DNA from 2 places in the Glaciecola punicea genome. Region 1 is predicted to be linked to the other one. Evidence: riboswitches for the same ligand, from Rfam matches in the RefSeq annotation. Region 1 holds a riboswitch; the other holds the start of a gene.
What was found. A riboswitch is a leader RNA that binds a small molecule or an ion and turns the genes downstream of it on or off. The one in region 1 is predicted to bind thiamine pyrophosphate.
Positions count from the first base shown of each region.

Region 2: another riboswitch for thiamine pyrophosphate. It lies ahead of BAE46_RS07075 (bifunctional hydroxymethylpyrimidine kinase/phosphomethylpyrimidine kinase); the one in region 1 lies ahead of BAE46_RS12655 (TonB-dependent receptor).

Region 1 covers NZ_LZXY01000012.1:50,616-56,212, forward strand. Annotated here, with positions in the region: gene BAE46_RS12650 (tRNA(Met) cytidine acetyltransferase TmcA domain-containing protein) at 1-1,678, opposite strand, end outside; TPP riboswitch at 1,874-1,974, shown strand; gene BAE46_RS12655 (TonB-dependent receptor) at 2,026-4,155, shown strand; gene BAE46_RS12660 (YkoF family thiamine/hydroxymethylpyrimidine-binding protein) at 4,298-4,552, shown strand; gene pnuC (nicotinamide riboside transporter PnuC) at 4,555-5,163, shown strand; gene BAE46_RS12670 (phosphotransferase) at 5,153-5,597, shown strand, end outside.
Region 2 covers NZ_LZXY01000004.1:249,168-254,764, reverse strand. Annotated here, with positions in the region: gene katG (catalase/peroxidase HPI) at 1-183, shown strand, start outside; gene BAE46_RS07080 (FAD-dependent monooxygenase) at 490-1,686, shown strand; TPP riboswitch at 1,916-2,037, shown strand; gene BAE46_RS07075 (bifunctional hydroxymethylpyrimidine kinase/phosphomethylpyrimidine kinase) at 2,189-3,781, shown strand; gene BAE46_RS07070 (HesA/MoeB/ThiF family protein) at 3,778-4,620, shown strand; gene thiS (sulfur carrier protein ThiS) at 4,617-4,832, shown strand; gene BAE46_RS07060 (thiazole synthase) at 4,836-5,597, shown strand, end outside; gene thiH (2-iminoacetate synthase ThiH) at 5,593-5,597, shown strand, end outside.

The sequences.
Region 1 (5,597 bases):
CGTTTGTAGAATGCGCGTATTGTTCACAAAACTGCAGCAGATTAGTGCCTATGTTAAGTCGTTTATGCGCCTGCTTGACTGCAATTCTGTTGATGCGTAAATACTTCAGTTCACACAAATCAGAATCTAATAAGTAGAGTGACAGTGCCTGAGGACTCAAATGTCCTTGCACCCTTCTTTTACCAAGACTTATGTCATGCTTTAGTGATGAAAGGAGTTCCCCTCCCTCTTCAAACAAAATGGCTACGCCTAGCACTTGACGATTGGCCTTATTGATATGGGAGCTGTTTTTATAGGCGATTGCTATTATGCAGTCATTAGCATCTAAGGTTCTTACAATATCGTTAGGGGTGGTTTGATAATGGGCGTCGCTAAGCAATGTAAATATTTGAGCATAAAGCTTATTGCTTTTGACCAATATTGTTTTGTCTATGATTTCAAATTGTACATCATGTAAAACATCTTTATTTATCTTGCTCTGTAAGGATTTATCAGTTGTGTGTGCGGTTCTTGTCGATGATCCCATATTTGGCATATAACCAAGCAGTGAGTGTAAACACGTTTCTACGGTGTCTCCTTTTAGCCACCTAAACGGTTTGCTTAAGGTGTATACGTGCGTATTTTTATGGGAGACTAAGTAAGGCAATACTCTATGTATAAAGCCATTGCCGCTACCCTCATAACCGTCTGTAGTGCCAGTAAGTATGCAGTGTGAAAAATGAGAAATAGTACGCTTAAGCAGCGCCGGCGCGATCGACGCTAATTCATCAATAATCACTATGGAATGGGGCGGGGCAAGTGCGGTGATCTCATCCATCGCGTAGAATTTAATTTCATTTTTTTGAATAGCATGTTTTTCTAAAGGTGCATTACGGTTCGCTTCGTAAGGAGCTTGGCTCGCTGTGTTCACGTCGTAAAAACGCTGTAATTGACGTTTCTTTAATGCACTGACCACGACAGGGGTATTCTGGTTATTTACCTTAGCGGATAATCTACTTGCAATATGACCTATCAACGTAGACTTGCCCCTTCCGCGTGGGCCAAGAATAATTGAAACTGACCCCGTGGATGCTTTAGCGTTGATCCTTTGCGTTATTTTGGTTTCGATATCAGTCTGGTCTTTTGATAGTTGCCAGTCTTGCTGATTTGTTTGTGTTTCGTGTTCAATTGCTTGCTTCAAAGGAGATGATATGGCACTACTTGGAAAAAACGAGTGCGTGGGATCTACGTAAGCTCCATTGTTTTTTTTAACGTGTCGTATAAAAACGTCAGTGAAATATGATGTTTTAGGTGTATACCCATAGCTAAACTTTAGTGGGCCTAAATTTGGCTTATATGAGCTTTCAGATGCCAGCAGCACCACAATAATTCCGCCTGCCTGAACCATGCCAGCGCTTGCATACAGCGCATTTAAGTGAAACCCATTTCTGGCATCAAAAATAAGAGAGTTGGTTTGCTGTCCCAAATAGTCTTGGTAGCGAGTTAAAGGGATGTGTTTCACATGGCTTATGCATAAGTTATTTGAAACAACAGAGCTGTCTTTATAATCTGCCACTACAGCCTCTAGGAAAAACATTGCTTCATCTAAAGGCAATGATAAAAGTAAGAACTGCCTATGGTGAAAGCCCGTCTTTTTTACGCTAAGCCATTTTGTGAATGCTTCTTTATTCGGCATCATTTTTTAACATAGTCACGATAATCCAGAAAGTTGAGTTCATACTATATTTGTTGAGATTAACTCACTTGGCAATAAATCGCTAAAATTTTAGTAACAATGCGTAAACAGGCATTGATTATTGCCTGATTCTTGCTATTCTCTGCGCGAGTGTGATTTTTAACTAATAAACTTAGGTTTATGTTTACCTCATACTTATGTTGAACCAAGGGGTGCGTTAATTCGCTGAGATTCATTAAGAGAACCCTTAGTTACCTGATCCGGTTAGTACCGGCGTAGGAATGGTCAATTACTTACCTTCTCAATGCCACGGTTGCCGGATCTTTTCGTATTCTTGAAGAGATCCATACATGTATAAGACATCAAAAAAAGTTTCATTATTACTCACGCCAATTGCTATTTCTTGCAGCCTTTTATATGCGTCTAGCCTTCATGCTATGCAAGTAATCGAGGGTAACGATAGTTCACAAGCAGGCCGTGATGATTTAACGTCAGTTGAACGAATTGTGGTTACGGCTGATTTATCGCAGCGAGATTTATCTGAACTACCCGCCAGTGCCTTTGTTATAGGTGAGGCCGCTATTAACTCACGCCAAGCGAGGCACATTCAAGATATTATTGGCATGGTGCCCAACTTGAATTTTTCGAGTGGCGCTTCACGTGGCAAGTTTTTGCAAATTAGAGGCATAGGCGAACGTTCGCAGTTCGCTGAGCCGATTAACCCGTCGATTGGTTTGTTTCTAAACGACATCGATATTTCCGGCATTGGCGGCTTAGCGACCGTTAATGATATAAGGCAGATAGAAGTGTTGTCTGGACCACAGTCAGTTGCCAGCGGCGCAAATAGCATTGGTGGTATAGTGAAGCTAGTGAGCAACGCGCCAAGCGATGATTTATTTGCCAATGTTAATATCAGTTACGGGCAATTTAACGAGTCTCGGCTCGCCGGCACTTACTCAAATGCCTTATCAAACAATATATCTACAAGAGTCTCTATACAACAGACTAAAAGCGATGGTTTTATCAAAAACGCTTTTTTAAACACAGACGACACCAATCGCATTGACGAAACCACCGCGTCTATTATTACCAGCGTTGCCCTCAATGCCGTTAGCAGCTTAGATATAAGCGCGTTCACTTTTGATATAGACAACGGCTATGACATTTTTTCGCTTGACAATGCCTCAACGCTTGCAGACAAACCTGGTTTTGACAGGGTGGATGCTAGCGCAGGCAGCTTAAAATATAACTACCGATTTGACCAACACAAACTACAGGTCAGTGCTTATTTGTTAGATGCGCAAACCGAATACGGTTTTGATGAAGATTGGACATTTGTCGGAATACACCCTGATGGCTATTCGTCATTTGATTTTTATCAGCGTGATATAAAAAGAACCGGACTTGATATAAAGCTTGCAAGTACAATTGCAAGAGGGCAAAACAGCTACTTACTTGGCGCTAATATTACCGATAGCGATGAAGATTTATTACGCCAGAATACTTTTTTTGAAAGTGATTACTTGAGTACTTATGAGCGCTCTAATCAATCAGTCTTTGGTCAGTACGTGCATGTGCTTAACGACAAAACAAACATTACCAGTGCAGGGCGGGTCGAGCGTTTCAATACTGACTTTGCAGATGCAGTCGGCAGCTCAAACATAAGTGACACCTTGGTGGCAGCTTCGCTTGCGCTTGACTACCAGTTAGGTGAGAACTTAGTTTTTGCCAGTATTTCGCGCGGTTATAAAGCTGCAGGTTATAATATAGATGCCCGACTTGCCGCTGATAGCCGTACATTTGACCCAGAATATAATATGAACTACGAGATAGGGGTAAAAGGCCGCGCCTATGACGGCTTGGCCACTCTTAATTTAACGTTCTTTTACATGCAAAGAGACGACGCGCAGGTTAGCGACTCTGTCCTTTTTGCGATTGACGATACAGGCGCAAGTTCATTCGCCGACGCCATTGGCAATGCTGACACGGGCACGAATAAAGGCTTTGAATTTTCAGGTACGTGGGATATTGCAGGAAACTGGTATTTACAAACTAATGTAGGTTACCTAGATGCTACATTTGGGGGTTATACAAAAGAAAATGGCGAGTTTGTGGGCATTCAGCAACAGGCGCATGCGCCTAAATACACTGCCTATCTGGCGTCTAACTGGCAGCTCTCAAATAGCGTAAACTGGTTTGTAGATATAGACGTAAAAGATGATTTTAGATTAGGTATAAACCATGATGTGCGCGCACCTTCTACCACTGTCATTAACTCTGAACTAACCTGGCGGGCAATGGGAAAGCACGCATACTCTTTCAAGCTGTGGGTAAAAAACGTGACCGACAAGGCGATTGTGACGCGCGGCTTTGGTAGCTTCCCTAATGATCCACGTGACGGCTACAGCACTAACGGCCCGTATTTTCAGTTTGGCCAACCTCGCCAAATAGGCGTAACGTTTAACTATGATTGGGAGTAGGCTTAACACTGTGCTATGACGCCTCTATGACGCCTTTATATCTTACTGCGATTAGATATAAAGGCGACTATACATAATTGACAGCAAAGATGAACTGACACTAACACAACTTTACATGAGAAAACTTATGAATGAGAACACCCTGCAGTTAGGCGTTGAAATTTCTCTTTATCCGCTGCATCAAGAGTATGTGCCCTACATCAAAGATTTTATAGATAGATTAAACACCGATCAGCATTTACACGTGCAAACAAGCCACACTTCTACCTTGGTGAGCGGCGAGTTTGCGTATGTAATGAAGGTGATACAAACCGAAATGAAAACCACGTTTGAACAAGTCGGGCAGGCTGTTTTTGTATGTAAGTTTCTAAATGCCACGCATATGAACTTATCCTGACATTGGCATTTTTTGAAGCCGTTTCGCAACAGTGGCAGCAGCAAAGTATAAGCGAGGTTTTCGCTGTCTTGTTAGCGGTGGTGTATGTTTGGTTGGCCGCTCAAGAGTCTCTTTGGTGTTGGCCTGCTGGGTTTATAAGCACATGCTTATACGCCTATATTTACTGGGATGTTACGCTTTTTTTTCAAATGATATTAAATGTCTACTACATGGCAGTGGCGGTGTGGGGATTTATTTATTGGGGCAGAAGCGGAGATAAAAAAGTTAGCATTTCGCGTATGAACTGGCACAATCATGTTAGTGTCCTACTGTTTGGCGCCGTAACAAGCACCGTTATTTTTTTTATTGCGATTCAATTTCTTAACTATGAGCTTGTACTACTCGACATTACCCTGACCGTATTTTCGCTCATTACTACTTATTTAACGGTCACTAAAAAGTTAGAAAATTGGATTTATTGGAGCATTATTAACGTCGTGAGCATGGTGCTTTTATACGACAGAGGCTTATACTTAACGACAGTACTTATGCTCATTTACCTTGTGCTCGCATTAAGAGGTCTAATGCATTGGCAAAGTGTGTACCGTCAGGGAAAGGACTATGTCGCCTAAACCTTTGAAGAAAGAAAAAGATCGCTTATCCATTCTCAAAATGCTTGAGCGTTATGAGGTGGTGGATGTCACCAGCCCTAATTTTGAGATAAATCGTGTTAGAAGCGGCACCATCAATCGTAACTTTAAAGTTTGTGATGGCGATAAAACGCTGATGCTAAAACTGTTTGATAGCAACGAATTGCTGCCTGTAGATCGAAGGCAAGTATTTAGGATGCAAGAAGAGCTTGCTATTTTAGGCTTAGCGCCAGCACCCGTTTTTTTAAGCGTAAACGGCAAGGTTTATTGTGAGCAGTGGGTCGACATTCGCCAGCATGAAGACGCAAAACATGGGCGTAAGGTCAACTCGGGTAACGCCATGGGTGATAAAGTAGAAACCTTGGCCGAAGTATTGTACAAGGTGCATAGCTCGTTCGTGTCAGCGCCGCTGCTTG
Region 2 (5,597 bases), on a different contig from region 1:
TATGAAGGCTTTGATCGTAAATCTGAAGAATTGAAATGGACAGCAACCTCGGTCGACCTTATTTTTGGTTCTAACTCTGAATTACGTGCAGTAGCCGAAGTGTATGCTTTTGATACGTCGCAAGAAAGATTTGTGAATGACTTCGTTGCGTCTTGGGCGAAGGTGATGAATTTAGATCTTTAGTTTGATTTGAGTTAGTTTGTAAGCCGCGGCTGTGATTAATTTGCAGCCGCGGTTTTTTTTTAGCGCCAAGGTGACAGCTACTCAGTCAAAATAAGCTAACGAAGTAAGCAAACCTGCAGCACCGCAGAAAAAATGTGCGCTTTGGTCACCACTTTCAAAACAGTATAAGTAAAGCCGAGAAATATAGGTATTATGGATCATCTTAGTAAGCCTTACTCAGGTTAAATCAAAAGATCTATCGAACTGGCTATTTTCTGTGTAACTGAGCAGATATAGCTGTTCACAAATAATCATAGGGGAGTTGTTTTGAGTAAAAAAATTGTTATCGCTGGTGCCGGCATTGGTGGATTGTGTGCTGCCTTGGCGCTGGCAAAACGCAAATTTGAGGTGCTTGTTTATGAACAAAGTCCGCAACTTAACGAAGTAGGTGCAGGTTTACAGCTTAGTCCCAACGCCATGCATGTATTACAAACACTTGGTATAGCAGACGAGATTAAAACTAAGGCCTTTCGTCCAAATTCAGCCGTGATGCGCCACTATAAAACTGGCAAGACTTACTTTACTGTTCCTTTGGGTGATACCGCCACACAAAAATATGGCGCTCATTATCTGCATATTCACCGCGCTGATTTACATTCTATTTTGCATAATGCCTGCAAAAATATGAACGTAAGTATTCACTTAGGTCAAACTATCCAAAGTTACCAACAAACGCCACAGAATCTAACAGTACAATTTGACAACAATGAATGTCTCTTCGCCGATGTGCTCATAGGCGCTGACGGTATCAAGTCAAATATCCAAGCTTGCATGTTAGGGCAAACACCCTCTGAATTTACCGGACAAGTAGCCTGGCGTGGCATGGTACAAGCAAACAAACTGCCTAAAGGCTTGATTAAATCAAACGCTAATTTATGGGTGGGCCCAAACAAACACTTTGTTAGTTATTATTTGCGCGCCGGCAACTTAGTCAATTTTGTTGCTGTACAAGAGCGTACAGATTGGCAAAAAGAATCATGGCATGAAAATGGTGATATAAGTGAACTGCGCAGCGCATTCGCTGGCTGGCATCCAGAGGTAAGCGAGTTATTAGAGGCTACGGACGAATGTTCGCTATGGGCCTTGTTTGCCAGACAGCCCCTAAACCGATGGTCTGATGGAAACGTGGCGCTTTTAGGGGATGCTTGCCACCCTATGTTGCCATTTTTAGCGCAAGGCGCGGCAATGGCCATTGAAGACAGCTATGCTTTGGCGCATTGTTTGGCTGCTTGCACCGATACTAAAACCGCACTGCAAACCTATCAAAAAACGCGTTTACCACGCACCCGCAACATTCAACTTAATGCGCGTAAAAACGCAGCTTTGTATCATATGAGTTCACCAATTGAGCAGGCCAAATTAGCACTTCTTTCCGGACTATCTAGTATTGGCCTCAGCAATAGGATCGCGGCAAATATGCTAGACCCCATCTATGCATATAATATTGTTAAACAATTAAACTGATCAAGTAGAGCAGGCGCAATTGACAGCTTATTGTTTATGTATTTAATTGTTTTAGGGGTAAATAGCCGTTAAATCTGAAGTAAAACGAAGTACGGCCAAGGGAAAACACGCGGGGCCTGCCCTTCTTAACCTCTGGTTTTCATAGGGAATTTTCAACTCTGCTTTTTGTGGACTTATCGCACGACTGCAGATAGCACTTGAGAAATTGTTTTACTATGCTTATAGTTATGTCTTCTTGTCGGAGTGCTAGTACGTTTCACCTAGGTGATTTGTATAGCTGAGACCGTTAATTCGGGATCCGTTGAACCTGATCGGGCTAGTACCCGCGAAGGAAACAAGCGTGGCATTTAATAATACCGGACACACCAGTATTTGATTTAAAAAGCCACTTTGCCAGAACACGCGAGTAATATTTTTATATTCGATTACTCTTATTGGCGCTTTTCAACAATTCATTTCTCCAGACAAGCAACTTCATCTTACTTAATATGAGAGATTGCTTATGTCAAATCAGCACAAAATTTTTGCTAGAACACAGCCCGCTAAACCTATTGTATGGAGTATTGCCGGTTCAGACAGTGGCGGAGGCGCGGGTATTCAGGCCGATAGCCTAACAATTCATGACTTAGGCGGACACGCTTGTAATGTGGTAACCGCAATTACCGCGCAAAACTCTCACCAAGTTATAGATGTTGCACCTACCTGTGCAATGGTCTTACTCAATCAGCTTAACTGCTTACTTGACGATTTACCCCCTAGCGCAATTAAGATAGGGGTATTGGCCAACGCTGAACAATTTCAACTAATTAGCCACTGGCTAAGCAATACTTTAAGGCCTTATCAGCAACAACATGATTTACTCATCCCTGTAATTTGGGATCCGGTGATGGTCTCTACCAGCGGTCAATCACTCACCCTTGCCAATAATTCACCCACTGTTGACGACTATATATCTTTGGCTAATCACGTCACGCTGATAACACCTAACGCGTTTGAACTGCAGGTGCTTGCAAGGTTGTTACAAGCTCAAGGTAACACTTCCCAAGAGCCGCTTGAGTGCCTTGCTAACGCAGTTTTATCAAGTGTTTTGGTGACCGGTGGCGCTGATATTGATACATTTGCCATCGACTGGTTAATGGCTAAAAGTATTGCGCATACCTCTGTTTTTCATGCACACCAGCGAATTGGGTTTCAAAGCAGTAGAGTAGACACTAGGCATAATCATGGTACGGGCTGCGCCTTGTCTGCTGCCATTGCTACGGCGATGGCGTTTGGTCATCCTTTGCTAGACGCTATTGTGATTGCTAAAGCATATGTACATCAAGGTTTATCTAGCGGCTACGGCTTGGGTAAGGGAGCTGGTGTGCTGGGCCGCAACGGTTGGCCACACGATCTTGTGCATTTCCCTGAAATTTTGATGCCCCACTATGCTTCGCTAAGCATTAACCACGGGCTTGTCTTTGCCAAGGTTATCCAGCCCTTAGGCGTCTATACCGTTACAAAGTCAGTCAGTGTGTTGGAGCAGGTGCTTAAGTCGGGTGCACGTACTGTGCAACTACGTATAAAAAATAACAGCGTTGATAAGAGACCCCTAAATGAGATTGAAAAGGACATTATTCAAGCAATCTCGCTAGGCCATAAATACAAGGCACAAGTGTTTATTAACGACCACTGGGAGATTGCACTCAAACACGGTGCTTTTGGCGTACATTTAGGCCAAGAAGATGTCTTGCAAGCCAATTTACTACAAATAGCAAATGCCGGGCTCGCCTTAGGTTTATCTTCACATGGTTATTTTGAAATGCTCTTAGCACAGCAACTTAATCCTAGTTATTTGGCCATTGGACATATTTTTTCTACTCCAACCAAACAAATGCCCTCAAAGCCTCAAGGTCTGTTGAAGCTGTCGCGTTATTGCAAGTTGCTTAAAAACAAAATGCCATTAGTGGCTATAGGCGGCGTTGATTTACAAAACTTAGCACAGTTAAAAGCAACTGCCGTACATGATGTTGCCGTGGTTAGAGGCATTGAAAGCACAGAAAATCCGGGACAAAGCTGGCAAGCTTTGCAACAAAAGTGGCAGGCGCTCACATGACACAAGCCTTAAATGATAGACAATTCGTGCAGTATTATCGACAAATATTGCTACCTGAGGTTGGTGAGCTAGGGCAGCAACGTTTGCTTGATCACCATATTATTATTATCGGCATAGGCGGTTTAGGTACGCATGTTGCGCAGCAATTAAGCGCAGTAGGAATTGGCCACCTGTACTTAGTGGATGACGATAGTGTGGAAAAATCCAATTTACCTCGGCAAATATTGTTTGATGCATCCTGCATTGGTAAATTAAAAGTAAACTGCGCTGGTGAGCGACTACGCACAAGTAATACAGATATTAGCGTAAACACCTACTGCGAGCGCTTTTCGTTTGAATTTGCCGAAACACTGTTGGCTGAGCATGAGATGCTTAAAAAAGCGTATGTAAATCAGAAGTTAACGGTACTTGATTGCACTGACAACATGCCCACACGTCAGCTAATTAATGCCTGGTGTGCACAAAAAAAAATTGCGCTTATTAGTGCATCAGTAAGCGGCTTTAGCGGTCAACTTATGGTTATCGATGCAGTAAACAACCCTCAAGCAGGCTGTGTTCACTGCGTATTCAATACTCAAGAGTTAACTCAAAGCTGTGCCAGTGTAGGCGTATTAGGCCCAACTGTTGCGATTATGGCTAGTATGCAAGCACTTACTACGGTTAAGCATATTTTGAAAATTAACACACCCGATTCATACCTACATATATTCAATGCATTAACGCTCAACTGGCGACGAATATATCGGCATAAAGACGCTCAATGCCCTATTTGCCAGCATTGGACAAACTTGAGTAAGCAAGAGCCTACGCGTAAAGCCCAACAGGAGAATATTTCATGATCACTATTTTTATCAACGGTGAAGCCATAAAAGTACAACAATCCCATAGTTTGCGACAAATTTTAGAAGCAAACAGTAAAGAGCAGCAGTGGAATTTAGGCTCTGTAGCAGCTGCGTGTAATCAACATATAGTGCCTAAAAGTGAATGGTCACAGCTTACCTGCCAAGAAAATGACCATATCGAATTGTATCACGCTGTTGCCGGAGGATAAGACATGTTAACTATTGCCGATCATACTTTTTCATCACGCTTGTTTAGCGGTACTGGCAAGTTTTCGCATACGCAGCTTATGTTAGACGCATTAATAGCCTCAAGCACCGAGCTTGTGACCTTGGCAATTAAGCGCATCGACATTAGACAAAGCACCGACAACTTAATGGCGCCACTAAGCAGCTTAGGCGTAAAATTGTTACCCAACACCTCAGGTGCACGCAATGCGCAAGAGGCTATTTTTGCCGCACAGCTTGCCCGAGAAATGTTCAATACACACTGGGTAAAACTGGAAATTCACCCAGACCCTAAATATTTAATGCCTGACCCAATAGAAACATTGGCTGCGGCCGAAGTCTTAGTGAAACAAGGATTTGTCGTGCTGCCCTACGTGCACGCTGATCCTGTATTGTGTCGTCGATTAGAAGAGGTTGGCTGCGCGGCGGTGATGCCTTTAGCTAGTCCAATAGGCAGCAATCAGGGTTTGCTCACCAAAGAATTTATACGCATTATTATTGAGCAAGCCAACGTGCCGGTTATCATCGATGCTGGAATTGGCTGTCCTTCTGATGCTACCGCCGCAATGGAGCTTGGCGCCGATGCCGTATTAGTTAATACCGCTATCGCTTCAAGCGCCCAACCGGTAATAATGGCTAATTGCTTTCGTGAAGCGGTTATAACCGGGCGCCGTGCTTATGAGGCCGGATTAGGTTTAGTCTCAAATAAGGCCAATAGCACCAGCCCACTAACGGGGTTTTTGCATGAG